DNA from 2 places in the Streptomyces sp. NPDC001880 genome. Region 1 is predicted to be linked to the other one. Evidence: riboswitches for the same ligand, from Rfam matches in the RefSeq annotation. Region 1 holds a riboswitch; the other holds the start of a gene.

The links. Region 1 has a riboswitch for cyclic di-AMP ahead of ACWCQ6_RS25860 (transglycosylase family protein). Riboswitches for the same ligand answer to the same signal wherever they lie in the genome.
Region 2: it holds a riboswitch for cyclic di-AMP, as region 1 does, so the genes downstream of both, ACWCQ6_RS10325 (NlpC/P60 family protein) here and ACWCQ6_RS25860 (transglycosylase family protein) in region 1, are expected to answer to the same signal.

What each region holds. Positions count from the first base shown of each region.
Region 1 covers NZ_JBSFET010000059.1:26,569-34,110, forward strand. The annotation lists gene ACWCQ6_RS25835 (GtrA family protein) at 1-296, shown strand, start outside; gene ACWCQ6_RS25840 (SurA N-terminal domain-containing protein) at 435-1,091, shown strand; gene ACWCQ6_RS25845 (nucleoside triphosphate pyrophosphohydrolase) at 1,135-2,142, shown strand; gene ACWCQ6_RS25850 (cytochrome P450 family protein) at 2,139-3,440, shown strand; gene ACWCQ6_RS25855 (transglycosylase family protein) at 3,546-4,529, shown strand; cyclic di-AMP (ydaO/yuaA leader) riboswitch at 4,830-5,001, shown strand; gene ACWCQ6_RS25860 (transglycosylase family protein) at 5,005-5,763, shown strand; gene eno (phosphopyruvate hydratase) at 6,050-7,339, shown strand; gene ACWCQ6_RS25870 (FtsB family cell division protein) at 7,513-7,542, shown strand, end outside.
Region 2 covers NZ_JBSFET010000012.1:64,944-72,485, forward strand. The annotation lists gene ACWCQ6_RS10310 (GNAT family N-acetyltransferase) at 1-538, opposite strand, end outside; gene ACWCQ6_RS10315 (NlpC/P60 family protein) at 615-1,676, opposite strand; gene ACWCQ6_RS10320 (hypothetical protein) at 1,992-2,345, shown strand; gene ACWCQ6_RS10325 (NlpC/P60 family protein) at 2,401-3,558, opposite strand; cyclic di-AMP (ydaO/yuaA leader) riboswitch at 3,557-3,722, opposite strand; gene pcrA (DNA helicase PcrA) at 3,969-6,425, shown strand; gene ACWCQ6_RS10335 (M23 family metallopeptidase) at 6,472-7,542, opposite strand, start outside.

The DNA.
Region 1 (7,542 bases):
CCGCCCATGTGACCGCCTTCGCGCTGAGCATGACCGGCTCCTTCTTCCTGAACTGCAGGTTCACCTACCGGGCCCGTCCCACCTGGCGGAAGTTCCTGCTCTTCCCGCTCACCAACGCCGCCAACTTCGTCATCACGACCGGCGGTGTGTATCTGCTGGTCGACCTCGCCGGGTTCAGCAGCCGGTACGCGCCACTGGCCGCGGCCGCGGCGGCCATCCCGATCACCTTCGCCGTCTCGCGCACGATCATGCTGCGGCCGGACGCCCCGGCCCCGTCGGCCGAGCGCGTGCCCTGAGCGGCCCGGATCGGGCCCACATCCCCAACTCCTCCCGAATCGTTGGTCGAATCAGTGGCCGCGGCCACGTCCACTGCCTAACATCGATCACCGCAAGGTCTTGTGCACTGATGCACAAAGTCTCCCCGGGAGGTTCCTTTGCACCGCCGCCGTCGCACCGCGCTCACCGTCTCCGCCGCCCTGCTCGCCGGCGCCCCACTCCTGACCGCCTGCGGCAGCGACGCCCGCCCGGGCGCCGCGGCCGTCGTCGGCGGGGACCGGATCGAGGTCTCCACGCTGCAGAGCCAGGTGGCGGCCGTACGCGAGGCCCAGCGCGATTCGAGGGACGCCTCCCAGCTCATCGACAAGTCCGGGCAGCTCAGCCGCGCCAAGCTGCACGGCATGATCTTCGACCGGGTCCTGGACCGCGCCGCGCAGGACGCGGGCGTGAGCGTCAGCCGCAGCGAGATCCAGCAGATGCGCAAGGCCGCGGCGGCCCAGTCCGGCGGGGAGGCGGGGCTGCGGACGGCGATGCTCCAGCAGAGCTGGGTCGCCCCCGGCCAGATCGACTCCGTCCTGCGCGAGCAGGTCCAGCTGACGAAGCTGGCCCGGGCGCTCGGCGCCGATCTGCAGCAGCCCGCCGGCCAGCAGGCCGTCGGCGAGGCGCTCAGCAAGGCGTCGAAGGCACTGCGCGTCGACGTCAATCCGCGCTACGGCACCTGGGACGACAAGCAGACGCAGCTCGCCGACTACAAGGCCCCCTGGATCAACCGGGTCACCAAGCCGGCCGGCGCGAATACCGGGGCCGGGGCCTGACCGGCCGGGGCACCGGCGGGAGCGACCGCGGTAGATTCGAACGGTGAACGCTGAAGACCCCGGCCGTATCGTTCTGCTCACCGCCAGCCACCGTGTCGCGCCCGGACTCCTGTCCTGGCCCGCCTGGCAGGCGCTGCACGCCGCCGACCGGGTGCTCTGCGCCGATCCGGACCACCCGCAGCTGCCGTATCTGCGTGAGGCGGGTGTCACCGTCGAGCACGCCGCGCCCGCCGCGCAGGAGCTCGTCGACGCCTGTGCGGGCGGCCGGTCCGCCGTCGTCCTCGCGAGCGGCGAGGGCGACCAGCCGCTGACCGACGGCCTGGCCCGGCTCGCCGGTTCGGGACGGGTGCGGATGCCGGACCTGGAGCTGCTGCCCGGTTCGTACGACCTGCCGGGGGCCCGGCTCCTCGATCTGGTCCAGGTCATGGACCGGATCAGGATCGAGTGCCCGTGGACCTCGCAGAAGACCCACAAGGGCCTCGCCAAGTACGCCATCGAGGAGGCGTACGAGCTCGTCGAGGCGATCGAGGACGGCGACCGCGACGAACTGCGCGAGGAACTCGGCGACGTACTCCTCCAGGTCGTCTTCCACGCCAGGATCGCCGAGGAGGGCCGCCCCGAGGACGGGGCGGAGCCGTTCTCCGTCGACGACGTGGCCGCGACCCTCGTCGAGAAGCTGATCCACCGCCACCCGCACGTCTTCGGCGACGAGAGCGCCGAGACCCCGGAGGACGTCCACGCGCACTGGCTGCGCACCAAGGCCGTCGAGAAGCAGCGCGACTCGGTCACCGACGGGGTCCCGCTCGGCCAGCCCGGCCTGGCGCTGGCGGCGAAGCTGGCCGGCCGGGTCCGTACCGCGGGGCTCGACGTGCCGCTCCCCACCGGCGAAGGCATCGGCTACGAGCTCCTCGCCCTCGCCGTACGCGCCGAGCGGAACGGCATCGACCCCGAGGCCGCACTGCGGGCCGCGGGCCGCGCCTACCGGGACGCCATCAGGGCGGTGGAGGGCGCCGGAGGGTGTCCGGGGGCAGCGGATAACGTCGAGGGGTGAACCACAGCCCCGCCGACCGCCCCGCCGCCTGCCCCGCAGGCGCACCCGAACTCTTCACCTGGGAGTTCGCCACCGACCCGTACCCGGCGTACGCCTGGCTGCGCGAGCACAGTCCGGTGCACCGGACCACGCTGCCCAGCGGCGTCGAGGCCTGGCTGGTGACCCGGTACGCGGACGCGCGGCAGGCGCTCGCCGACTCCCGGCTCTCCAAGAATCCGGCGCACCACGCCGAGCCGGCGCACGCCAAGGGGAAGACGGGCATCCCGGGGGAGCGCAAGGCGGAGCTGATGACGCATCTGCTGAACATCGACCCGCCGGACCACACCCGGCTGCGCCGCCTCGTCTCCAAGGCGTTCACCCCGCGCCGGGTCGCAGAGTTCGCACCCCGCGTACAGGAACTGACGGACCGGCTCATCGACCGCTTTGCCGCGGAGGGGAAGGCGGACCTCATCCACGACTTCGCCTTCCCGCTCCCCATCTACGCGATCTGCGATCTGCTCGGCGTCCCGCGCGAGGACCAGGACGACTTCCGGGACTGGGCGGGCATGATGATCCGCCACGGCGGCGGCCCGCGCGGCGGGGTGGCCCGGTCGGTCAAGAAGATGCGCGGCTATCTCGCCGAACTGATCCACCGCAAGCGGGAGAACCCGGGGGACGATCTGATCTCCGGGCTGATCCGGGCCAGCGACCACGGCGAGCACCTCACCGAGAACGAGGCCGCGGCCATGGCCTTCATCCTGCTCTTCGCCGGCTTCGAGACCACGGTCAACCTCATCGGCAACGGGGTCTACGCCCTGCTGCGCAACCCCGGGCAGCGCGAACGGCTCCAGCTCTCCCTCGAATCCGGGGAGAGCGGGCTGCTGGAGACCGGGATCGAGGAGCTGCTGCGGTACGACGGCCCGGTGGAGCTGGCCACCTGGCGGTTCGCCACCGAGCCGCTGACGCTCGGCGGACAGGACATCGCAGTAGGGGACCCCGTGCTCGTGGTGCTCGCCGCGGCCGACCGCGACCCGGAGCGCTTCGAGGACCCCGACACGCTCGACCTCGCACGACGTGACAATCAGCACCTCGGATACGGGCACGGCATCCACTACTGCCTGGGCGCGCCGCTCGCCCGGCTGGAGGGACAGACCGCGCTCGCCACGCTTCTGACCCGCCTTCCGGACCTGCGGCTTGCGGTGGAACCTACCGATTTGCGGTGGCGTGGCGGGCTCATCATGCGTGGACTTCGCACACTTCCCGTGGAGTTCACGCCGGGGCCCGCACACGGTGAAAGTGACGCTCCGTCAACTCTGTGACTTTCACGTGATCTGTGCTGCATCGACTTGTGACGCGCGTTCGAGTCCCGCTAGGTTCACCGTTCGACTCACCCGTCACACGTCAGTCACACGGAAGGCAACCCCATGGGCTCCGCGAACGGCAGACACCGTCGCCCCCGTCAGGCACCCGCCATCGTCGTCGCCGCGGGCGTGACCGGATCGGCCATCGCCATCCCGCTGCTCGGCGCGTCCGGTGCGTACGCGGCCGACGCCACGACCTGGGACCGGGTGGCCGACTGCGAGAGCGGCGGCTCGTGGAGCGCCGACTTCGGCAACGGTTACTACGGCGGCCTGCAGTTCTCGCAGGAGACCTGGAAGGCGTACGGCGGCCAGGCGTACGCGGAGCGCGCCGACCTCGCCAGTCGCACCCAGCAGATAGACGTGGCCGAGAAGGTCCTGGAGGACCAGGGCCCGAAGGCCTGGTCGAGCTGCGCGGGCATCTCCGGCCTCGCGGCGGACGGGACGCTGCCGGGGGTCGACCCGGGCTCCGCGCCCGCCGAGGAACCGGCCGGGAGCGCCGGGCCGGCTGACGGCTCGTCGGCGGAGCCGTCCGACGGCGCCACGTCGTCCGACGGCGCCACGCCGTCCAGGGGCGCCGTGGACGACGCGGACGGCTCGGAGAGGTCCGGCAAACCGTCGGGGAAGGCCTCGCCGTCCTCGAAGCCCTCCGGCTCGGCCACCCCGTCCCCTGACGCGCCCTCGGACGCGCCCTCGGACGCGCCCTCCGATGCGCCCCGTGATGCGTCCGGTTCACCCGATTCGTCCAGTCGTGCGGGCGGCAAGCACCGCGGCGCGCCGGCCGCCGAGGGGAGCCGCGGGACGGATGGCGGCGACCGTGAGTCGGGCCGGCACGCCTCCCGTGGCGGCGACACGCGCGACACGGCCGGGCCGGCGGCTGACGGCACGTACACCGTCCGGTCGGGCGACAACCTCTGGTCGATTGCTGATGCACAGAAGGTTCCCGGTGGCTGGCCCGCGCTCTACGAGGCCAACAAGGGTGCCGTCGGCTCCGACCCGGACCTCATCCTTCCTGGCCAGAGCCTTGATCTCGACGTGAAGGGTCAGTGAAGGCAGTCTGATAATCGACTAAAAGCGCCCCGAAAATCGGGGTAGTTCAGGGACCTATGTCCGCTTATGCGTAAGTGAGACATGGGTCTCTTTGCGTCAACTGGCGTGTCGCGCCTGGGAAGCCCTTCCGCATCGCTTCCCACCTGCGGAAACGACGGTTCCTCAGATGCAAGTACGGGTTGATTGTCCGATGTGTCCATCTTTGAATGTGGGGGTTGCGTATGTTTACGGTCGGAACCGCTCGCACCGCGGGCCCCGTCGACCGTCACGCCGAATCCTGCCGTCGGTCGGAGGGAACAGACGCGTAAAGCGCCGTAGGCAGGAGCGGGGGACCCAGGTAAGCGCCGGGCCCGATCGTCGAAAGACGCATCAGGACCGGCTTGGGGTGAAGTCGCGCGCTAGGACGTGCGGCCGGGCAACTCACTTGGCCCGAACCCGACAGCTCACCTCGTAGGCGTCGGTGAGGAGAAGTTCCATGCTGCTTTCCAGCAAGGGCAAGCACCGTCGCCCGTCCAAGGTCGTCCGTGTCGCCACGCTCGCCGGTGTCGCCGGTGCCGCCGTCGCCGTGCCCCTGATGGGTGCGACCAGCGCCTCCGCCGCCTCCGTCGCCACCTGGGACGCCGTCGCCCAGTGCGAGTCCGGTGGCAACTGGTCCATCAACACCGGCAACGGCTACTACGGCGGTCTGCAGTTCTCGCAGTCCAGCTGGGCCGCCGCCGGCGGTACGCAGTACGCCGCCCGCGCCGACCTGGCCACCAAGGCCCAGCAGATCGCCACCGCCGAGCGGCTCCTCGACATGCAGGGCCCGGGTGCCTGGGGCTGCGCCGCCGCAGGCGGCCTGACCAACGACGGCGTCGACCCGGGTGTCGACACCGGCTCCTCCTCCAACTCCACCGCGAGCTCCGGCGCCTCCGAGCAGCAGAGCGCCCCGGCCGCCCCGCAGCAGCAGGCGCAGTCGGAGCAGAGCGAGCGCACCGAGGCCCCCGCCGCCTCCCGCTCGGAGCGCTCCGCCGCCCCGCAGGCCGAGTCGAAGAAGACCGTCACCACCCCGACCGGCGAGAAGGTCGAGAAGGGCGACGGCGAGTACAAGGTCGTCTCCGGCGACACCCTGAGCAAGATCGCCGCCGACCACGAGGTCGAGGGCGGCTGGCAGCAGCTGTTCGAGCTGAACAAGGACATCGTCAAGGACGCCGACCTGATCTACCCGGGTCAGCAGCTGCACCTGACGAAGTAGTCGCGGCTCCCTCCCCCCTGAGCACCCTGGCCCGGCGCGCATTCCCCCGTATGCGCCGGGCCGGGGTTCCGCCGTCCGTGCTCGGGGGAGCACCGGACCGTTCGACTGCGGTAGTTACTGACCGGTAAATTTCTTGCTGTTTGCCCGGCAATGTGCAATCTTGGGTCCTTTTTCGTCCCAGGGGCCGGGCGTTCGTCGGGCTGAGCGGGCCGGGCCGGTTAGGCTCTTGGCGCAAGGCCAAAGCGACCCTGCACAACCAGCGTCATATCCCAGAAGGAGATGCCTCGTGCCGTCCATCGACGTCGTCGTAGCCCGGGAAATCCTCGACTCCCGCGGAAACCCCACGGTCGAGGTAGAGGTCGGCCTCGACGACGGCAGCACGGGCCGTGCTGCCGTTCCGTCCGGCGCCTCCACGGGTGCGTTCGAGGCCATCGAGCTTCGCGACGGTGACCCCAAGCGCTACCAGGGCAAGGGTGTCGAGAAGGCCGTCCTCGCCGTGATCGAGCAGATCGGCCCGGAGCTCGTCGGTTACGACGCCACCGAGCAGCGCCTGATCGACCAGGCGATGTTCGACCTGGACGCCACCGAGAACAAGGGCTCGCTCGGCGCCAACGCCATCCTCGGTGTCTCGCTGGCCGTCGCCCACGCCGCCTCCGAGGCCTCGGACCTGCCGCTGTTCCGCTACCTCGGCGGCCCGAACGCGCACCTGCTGCCCGTTCCGATGATGAACATCCTCAACGGCGGTTCGCACGCCGACTCCAACGTGGACATCCAGGAGTTCATGATCGCGCCGATCGGCGCGGAGTCCTTCTCCGAGGCGCTGCGCTGGGGTGCCGAGGTCTACCACACGCTGAAGAAGGTCCTGAAGGCCAAGGGCCTGTCGACCGGTCTCGGCGACGAGGGCGGCTTCGCGCCGAACCTGGAGTCGAACCGCGCCGCCCTCGACCTCATCGTCGAGGCCATCAAGGAAGCCGGTTACGTCCCGGGCAAGGACATCGCGCTCGCGCTCGACGTCGCCGCGTCCGAGTTCTACAAGGACGGCAAGTACGAGTTCGAGGGCAAGTCCCGCTCGGCCGCCGAGATGACCGAGTACTACGAGGAGCTCGTCTCCGCGTACCCGCTGGTCTCCATCGAGGACCCGCTGTTCGAGGACGACTGGGCCGGTTGGAAGGTCATCACCGACAAGCTCGGCACCAAGGTGCAGATCGTCGGCGACGACCTCTTCGTCACCAACCCGGAGCGCCTGGCCCGCGGTATCGAGGAGGGCTCCGCCAACGCCCTGCTCGTCAAGGTCAACCAGATCGGTTCGCTGACCGAGACGCTGGACGCCGTCGAGCTGGCCCAGCGCAACGGCTTCAAGTGCATGATGTCCCACCGCTCCGGCGAGACCGAGGATGTCACCATCGCCGACCTCGCGGTCGCCGTGAACTGCGGCCAGATCAAGACCGGCGCCCCGGCCCGCTCGGACCGCGTCGCCAAGTACAACCAGCTGCTGCGCATCGAGGAGATCCTCGACGACGCCGCGGTGTACGCGGGCCGCTCGGCCTTCCCGCGGTTTCGCCCTGCGGACCAGTAGGCACAGCGCTCTGCCGAACCAGTAGACACAGCGCTCCGCGAACAGGTGGGCGCAGCAAGGGCTGATCATCCCATTCGGCCTGTCAGGGGCCGAAGGCCATGGCGTCCGTCCGTCCCCGCACTCGGTCCCGTACCGTGTGCGGGGACGGACGTGCGTAGTGGGGAGGCGGAGACATGGCCGCGAAGGACCGGGACCGGTTCTCC
Region 2 (7,542 bases), on a different contig from region 1:
GGACGGAGCAGCCGCCCGCGCCCACCGGTACGCCGTCGAGTGTGGCCAGGGCCACGACCCCGCCGTCCCGGGCCGCGGTGCGCAGCCACTGCGCCACGCCGTCCTCGGGCTCGCCGGTCCCGCCGTATCCGTGGTGCTGGACGAGCGCGGCGGCGGCCAGCTCGGCGTCGGTGGCCGGTTCGGTGATCGTGAGCGCGTCCACCCGTTTCGGCGTCAGCAGCTCGCCCGGGGCGCAGGCCATGATCGGGGCCCGGTTCTCGACGGTGAACCCGGCGGCGAGCAGCGCGGGTTCGACCGCGGGCGCCGACCCGGGCAGGAACTCCAGCCGGGGCAGCCGGTCGTGCTCGCGGAACGCCGCGATCAGCGCGTCGAGATCGTCGGCGGTCGGCTCGGCGCCCTGGTCGGGTATGGCGTAATTGGCGTACTTGAGCGACCAGTTGGGGTTGTACCGCACCGTGAAGGGTCCGACCCGGAGGTGGTCCGGGGAACGCTGGGCGAGCGTACGGGCATGGGTCTGGACATCGGCGTCCATGGGCATGTGGGGTCGTCCTCCGGCCGGTTGGTCGACGGCGGGCCGACCCGATGGCGGGTCGACCCGGATCGGAGTCGGGAGCCTATGCCACCCGCGTGGCCCCGGCGAAGGGCATCTGGTCGATCGGCGCGACCCGGACCGGCGCCCCGGGGCGCGGGGCGTGGATCATCTGCCCGTTGCCGATGTAGAGCCCGACGTGGCTGATGCCGGAGTAGAAGAACACCAGGTCGCCCGGGGCGAGTTCGGAACGCGAGACGCGCCGGCCGGCATTGATCTGGGTGTACGTGGTCCGGGGGAGCGAGACGCCGGCGGAGCGCCAGGCGGCCTGGGTGAGCCCGGAGCAGTCGAACGAGGAGGGGCCGGTGGCGCCCCAGACGTACGGCTTGCCGAGGGCTCCGTACGCGAATGCGACGGCCTCGGCGGCGCGGGCGTTCGGTGCCCCGACGGGGCCGCGCGCGGTGAAGCGGTCGGCGCGGTCGGCGGAACGCGCGCCGTCGGCCGATCCGTGGTCGGGGTTCTCGTAGGCGGTGCGCTCGGGCGGGCTCAGCCGGTCGAGGAGCCGCCGCGCGTCGGCGAGCTTGGTCGTGATCGTCGCCTTGTGCTTCTTCAGCTCGGCCCGGCGGGCGGCCAGTGCGGCCAGCTCGCCCTTGGCCTGCGCGCGCAGCGTGGCGATCTGGGCGACCTGCCGTCGGACCTTGGCGAGCGCGGCGGCCTGGCGGTCGCCGATGCGGTCCACGTACGACGCCCGCTCCAGGTACTGGTCCGGGTCGGAGGAGAGGGCCAGCTGCACGGACGTGCCGAGGCCGCCGGTGCGGTACTGCGCGGCGGCGAACGAACCCAGTGTGTCGCGCGAGGCGTTGAGGCGCGCGGTCCTGCGGGCGGCCTCGTCGCGCAGGGAGTCGAGGGAGTCCTCCGCGGCGGACGCCTTCTCCTTCGCGCCGTTGTACTGCTCGGTGGCGACCTCCGCCTCGTGGTACAGCCGGTCCACCTCGGCCTTGACCTGGGCGGGGGTGCGCTGCGGGTCGGCGTGCGCCGCGCCGGGCAGTGCGGCGGCGGTGGCGGCCCCGGCGAAGGCGAGGGTCGCCGCGGTGCGGGCAGCAGGGCCGGTGTACGGGCGCTGCTTGGGTTTTCGATGCGCTGCCACGAGGGCGTGCGTCCTTCCTGACGACTGCCCGTCGGGGGCTACCGACGGGCCCGCCGAAACTCTCGGCGGGGCGACCGGTGCGCCGCCCGCGTACGGAGCAGCGGTGAAGCCGGTCACCCTGGTCAGGGACGCTAAACCCGGGGCACGGGCAGGAGTCGTAATGACGCTTATTGTCTGAATTTGGCGTGGCATTGCCGTCGAGTGATCGGAAAAATTGCGCCAGAGTCAGGCAATTGGTACAGGTGTGAGTGAAGTGAACAGTAAGGTGTACCTGCCTGCCGAGTGGTGATATGGCCGGGGCTAGGCTGCGGCCTCATGGACGTACTCATTCATGTCTTCGTCGCCCTGCACATCATCGGCATCGCCGCCCTGCTGGGCGGATTCCTGACCCAGATGAAGGCGATGGGCGCGGGCACGGCCCGGTTCGTCCCGGCGATGCTGCACGGCGCGCTGACCATGCTGGTCACCGGTGTCGCACTGGTCGGGCTGAACGAGGCCGACGGCAACCACGTGAACAACATCAAGATCGGCGTCAAGCTGCTGATCCTGGTCGTCATCCTCGCCCTCGTCTACATCAAGCGGGACGAGGAGAAGGTCGACAAGGGCGCCTTCGCGGCGGTGGGCGGACTGACGATGCTCAACATCTTCATCGCCACGCTCTGGACCTGATCCCGCCCGCGCAGCGCTGCCCCGGCACCGGGGCAGCGCTGCGCGTGGAGGCCCGCTACGCCGGCCGCACGCTGCCGTAGATCGGCATGTAGTAGATCGACTCCTCGCGCACGTTCGCCCCGGGCTTCGGGGCGTGGATCATCATCCCGTCACCCTTGTAGATGCCGACGTGGCTGATGTCGTCGTAGAAGAAGACCAGGTCCCCCGGCCGCAGGTCCGCCGTGGCGACCCGGGTGCCGATCTCGACCTGGTCCCATGTGGTCCGCGGTATGTCCACGCCCGCCGCCTTCCACGCGGCCTGGGTGAGCCCGGAGCAGTCGTACGAAGCGGGGCCCGTCGCGCCCCAGACGTACGGCTTGCCGATCTGGGCCCTGGCGAAGGCGAGGACCTTCTCCGCCTTGGTGGTGGCACTGCTGTCCGAGCCGGACCCGGTGCCCGTCCCCGTACCGCTGCCGCCTCCCGACTCCTTCGCGGCCTCCTCGGCCTTGCGGTCCGCCTCGGCCTTGGCGGCGGCCTGCTGCTTCGCCAGCTCCTCGGCCTTGCGCCTGGCCTCGGCCTCCTTCTCCCGCTCGATCGCCGCGAGCCGCGCCTTCTCCTCGGCGGTCAGCTTCGACAGCAGCGTGCGCGCCTCGCCCAGCTTCTTCTGGACGTTCTGCTTGCTGGTGCGCAGCGTGTTCTGCGTCGTCGTCAGCGTCTCCAGGCTCCGCACCGCTTCGGCGCGCTTCTTCGACGCCTTGGCCTGCTCCGTACGGAAGTCCGTGATCGCCTGCTGCTGCCGGCTGGTCATCCGGTCCATCAACTGGCTCTGGTCGAAGTACGACTGCGGGTCGTCGGCCAGGAAGAACGTGGCGCTCGGCGTGATGGAGCCGCTGCGGTACTGCGCGGCCGCGTAGGCGCCGAGCGTCCTGCGCGCCTCGTTGAGCTTGTCGGCGCGTTCGGCGACATCGTCCAGCAGGGCGTCGACCTTGGCGCGCTGGGCGGCGGAGGCCTCCTTCGCCTGGTTGTACTGCTGGGTCGCGGTGCCCGCCTGCCGGTAGAGCTCGTCGACCTGCTTCTGTACGTCCTCGACGCCGGGCTTCGGGTCGGGGGCGGCCATGGCGCTCTGCGTGGAGAGCAGGGTCACGGACGCCAGTGCCGCGGTGGTGAGCCCGACGGCCGGCGCGGTGGTGCGCACCCGGGTGCGCGGCTTGCGATGCGATGCCAAGACCGGCATCTCCTTCCGTGGACCGCCTACCGGGTTAGCTGTCGGGCTCGGGCGGAACGGAAGGCTGCCCTACGGTCCGAGTGGGGGATAAGGACCGATTCACCCCGGTGCTGCGTGTGGGTCCCCGGTTCCGAACTCCCGTGGGGGCAGCCCGGATTCGGCGGGGGCGCCCGCTCGGCGTGGTTCGCCTCAAGGGGGTACGGGCCGCCCGGTCGAGCACGCTAGCCAACCCGCGGTGCTGCTGTGAAGGTTGATGTTCGATATGCCCGATACGTTTTCGTGACCTTGTCGGGGTGGGTGGTGAGGGCCCGGAATCCCTTACGGATCGTAGTGGCGCCCCTCCGTCGCGTGTCCGTCGCGGTGCGCGGTTCGCCGTGCGGCCTCCGGGTGTCGCCGGGGCGGCCTAGACTCGACAAGCGATGAGCAGCCTCTTTGACGACAGCTTCCTGGCCGGCCTCCAGCAATCGGAGGAAGAGCCCCCGCCGCCCCCCGAGGACTCCGCGCCCGAAGAGGTGCCGGAGGACCTTTTCGCGGGCGTGTTCGACGGGCCCCCGCCGCCCCGGGACGCCTACTACCGCGACGGCGCGCACCGCCCCGTCATCGACTCCGCGGCGCTCCTCGACGGGCTGAACACCGAGCAGCGCGCCGCCGTGGTCCACGCGGGCTCCCCGCTGCTCATCGTCGCCGGAGCCGGCTCGGGCAAGACCCGGGTGCTGACCCACCGGATCGCCCACCTCCTCGCGGAGCGCGGGGTGCACCCCGGCCAGATCCTGGCGATCACCTTCACCAACAAGGCCGCGGGCGAGATGAAGGAGCGCGTCGAGCAGCTCGTCGGACCGCGCGCCAACGCCATGTGGGTCATGACCTTCCACAGCGCGTGCGTACGCATCCTGCGCCGCGAGTCGAAGAAGCTCGGCTTCACCTCGTCGTTCTCCATCTACGACGCCGCCGACTCCAAGCGGCTGATGGCCCTGGTCTGCCGCGATCTCGACCTCGACCCGAAGCGCTTCCCGCCGAAGTCGTTCACGGCCAAGGTCTCCAACCTCAAGAACGAACTGATCGACGAGGAGACCTTCGCCGGCCAGGCGGCGGACGGCTTCGAGAAGACCCTCGCCCAGGCCTACGCGATGTACCAGTCCCGGCTGCGCGAGGCCAACGCGCTGGACTTCGACGACATCATCATGACGACGGTCCACCTGCTCCAGGCGTTCCCGGACGTCGCCGAGCACTACCGCCGCCGCTTCCGCCACGTCCTGGTTGACGAGTACCAGGACACCAACCACGCCCAGTACACCCTCGTACGCGAGCTGGTCGGCCCGGCGGGCGAGGGCGACGCCCCGGCCGAGCTGTGCGTCGTGGGTGACGCGGACCAGTCGATCTACGCCTTCCGCGGCGCGACCATCCGCAACATCCTCCAGTTCGAGGAGGACTACCCGAACGCGACGACGATCCTCCTGGAGCAGAACTACCGCTCCACGCAGACGATCCTGTCCGCCGCCAACGCGGTCATCGAGCGCAACGAGAGCCGCCGTCCCAAGAACCTCTGGACGAACGCCGGCACGGGCGCCCGGATCACCGGCTACGTCGCCGACACCGAGCACGACGAGGCGCAGTTCGTCGCCGACGAGATCGACCGGCTGACCGACGCGGGCGACGCCAGGGCCGGCGACGTCGCGATCTTCTACCGCACGAACGCGCAGTCCCGTGTCTTCGAAGAGATCTTCATCCGCGTCGGCCTGCCCTACAAGGTCGTCGGCGGCGTGCGTTTCTACGAGCGCAAGGAGGTCCGGGACATCCTGGCCTACCTGCGCGTCCTCGCCAATCCGGAGGACACCGTCCCGCTGCGCCGCATCCTCAACGTGCCCAAGCGCGGCATCGGCGAGCGCGCCGAGGCGATGATCGACGCGCTGTCCCTGCGCGAGAAGATCACCTTTCCGCAGGCGCTGCGCCGGGTCGACGAGGCGTACGGCATGGCGGCCCGGTCGGCCAACGCCGTCAAGCGGTTCAACACGCTGATGGAGGAGCTGCGCACGATCGTCGAGTCGGGCGCGGGCCCGGCGGTGGTCCTGGAGGCCGTCCTGGAGCGCACCGGCTACCTCGCCGAACTGCAGGCCTCCACCGACCCGCAGGACGAGACCCGGATCGAGAACCTCCAGGAACTGGCAGCCGTGGCCCTCGAATTCGAGCAGGAGCGCGGAGCGGCCGACGAGACGGGCACGGCCGCGGGCACGGGCACACTCGCCGAGTTCCTGGAGAAGGTCGCGCTCGTCGCCGACTCCGACCAGATTCCCGACGAGGACGAGGACGGCTCCGGCGTCATCACGCTGATGACGCTGCACACCGCGAAGGGCCTCGAATTCCCGGTCGTCTTCCTGACCGGCATGGAGGACGGCGTCTTCCCGCACATGCGGGCGCTGGGACAGGTGAAGGAGCTGGAGGAGGAGCGGCGGCTCGCCTACGTCGGCATCACCCGGGCCCGGGAGCGGCTCTATCTGACCCGGGCCGCGATGCGCAGTGCGTGGGGCCAGCCCTCGTACAACCCGCCGTCGCGGTTCCTGGAGGAGATCCCGGACCAGCACCTGGAGTGGAAGCGGACCGGACCGATGGCGGCTCCGGCCGGACCGACCTCGGGGATCACGTCCTCGCTTTCCTCGTCGCGTTCGCGCTCCGGCCCCTCGGGCTTCGCGACCCGGCGGACCTCGGACAGGCCGACGATCACGCTGGCCGTCGGGGACCGGGTCACGCACGACCAGTTCGGGCTCGGCACGGTCACGGCGGTCGAGGGCGTCGGCGACCAGGCGAAGGCCACGGTCGACTTCGGCGACGAGCGCCCGAAGAAGCTGCTGCTGCGGTACGCGCCGGTCGAAAAGCTGTAGCCGGAGCGAGCGGGGCGGGGGGCCGCGGCCCCCCGCCCCGCTGGGCTCAGGTCAGGTTGACGCCGTGACTGCGGAACCAGGGCAGCGGGTCCACCGCTGCTCCGCCACCGGGCCGCACTTCGAAGTGCAGGTGCGGGCCGGTCGAGTTTCCGGTGTCGCCCGAGTACGCGATGACGTCACCGGCCTTGACCGGGCCCGAGCGGATCTTGGTGCCGCTGAGGTGGCAGTACCAGGTCTCGGTCCCGTCGGCCATGGTGACGATGGCCATGTTCCCGTAGGCGCTGTTCAGCTGGGTGCGCACGGTGCCGTCCGTCGCGGCCATCACGGGCGTGCCCCCCATGACGGGGAAGTCGATGCCGGTGTGCACGGACATCCAGTTGACGCCCGCCTGGCCGAAGTACGCGCTGAGGCCGTGCTGCTTGACCGGCATGACGAACTTGGGGCGCAGGGCCTCCTTGCGGGCGGCCTCTTCCTCGCGCTTCTTCTTCTCGGCGGCCTGCCGCTCCCGCAGGTCGAGGCGCTCCTGGGTGCGGCTGGCGCGGTCGGCGAAGTTCTCCGCGTCGGCGCTGAGGTTGGCGAGCTGGGTATCCAGCTTGTTGTTGGCCGCACCCGCCTTGACGGAGCCGGGATCGGCCGCCGCCATCGTGGTGTTGTCGTCCTTCTTGTCCTCGCCGCCCAGCCCGCCGACCGAGGCCGCGGCGATTCCGGCCACGCTCATCACGCAGGCGGAGGGGATGGCGACGGTGAGGAGCGCGGACCGCTTCGCGGGGGAACGCCGACGGCTGCGGCCGGCGCCGCCGCCGAGGGGGTGGCGCCGGCCGGGCGCGGCCTCTGCGACGTCTGCGATGACTGCGACGCTGATGGTGGCCGCGTCATGTACATCCACATCGCCTGCTGCGCCGGCCGTGCGGGCCGTGCCGGCCGGGGCGTCGGCGCTGTCCGCGGCATCGGTGGCGTAGGGCGCGTAGGGGTCGTAGGAGCTCAGGTCGGTGTAGGTCTCCTGGGCTGCGGGCGCCTCCTGTGCCGACAGCGCTTCGTAGGACACCTGTGCGGTTTCCGTGGTTTGCGTGATTTGCAGCTCGTGCTCGGGCGTGGCGCCGGTGTTCCATGCGGTGGC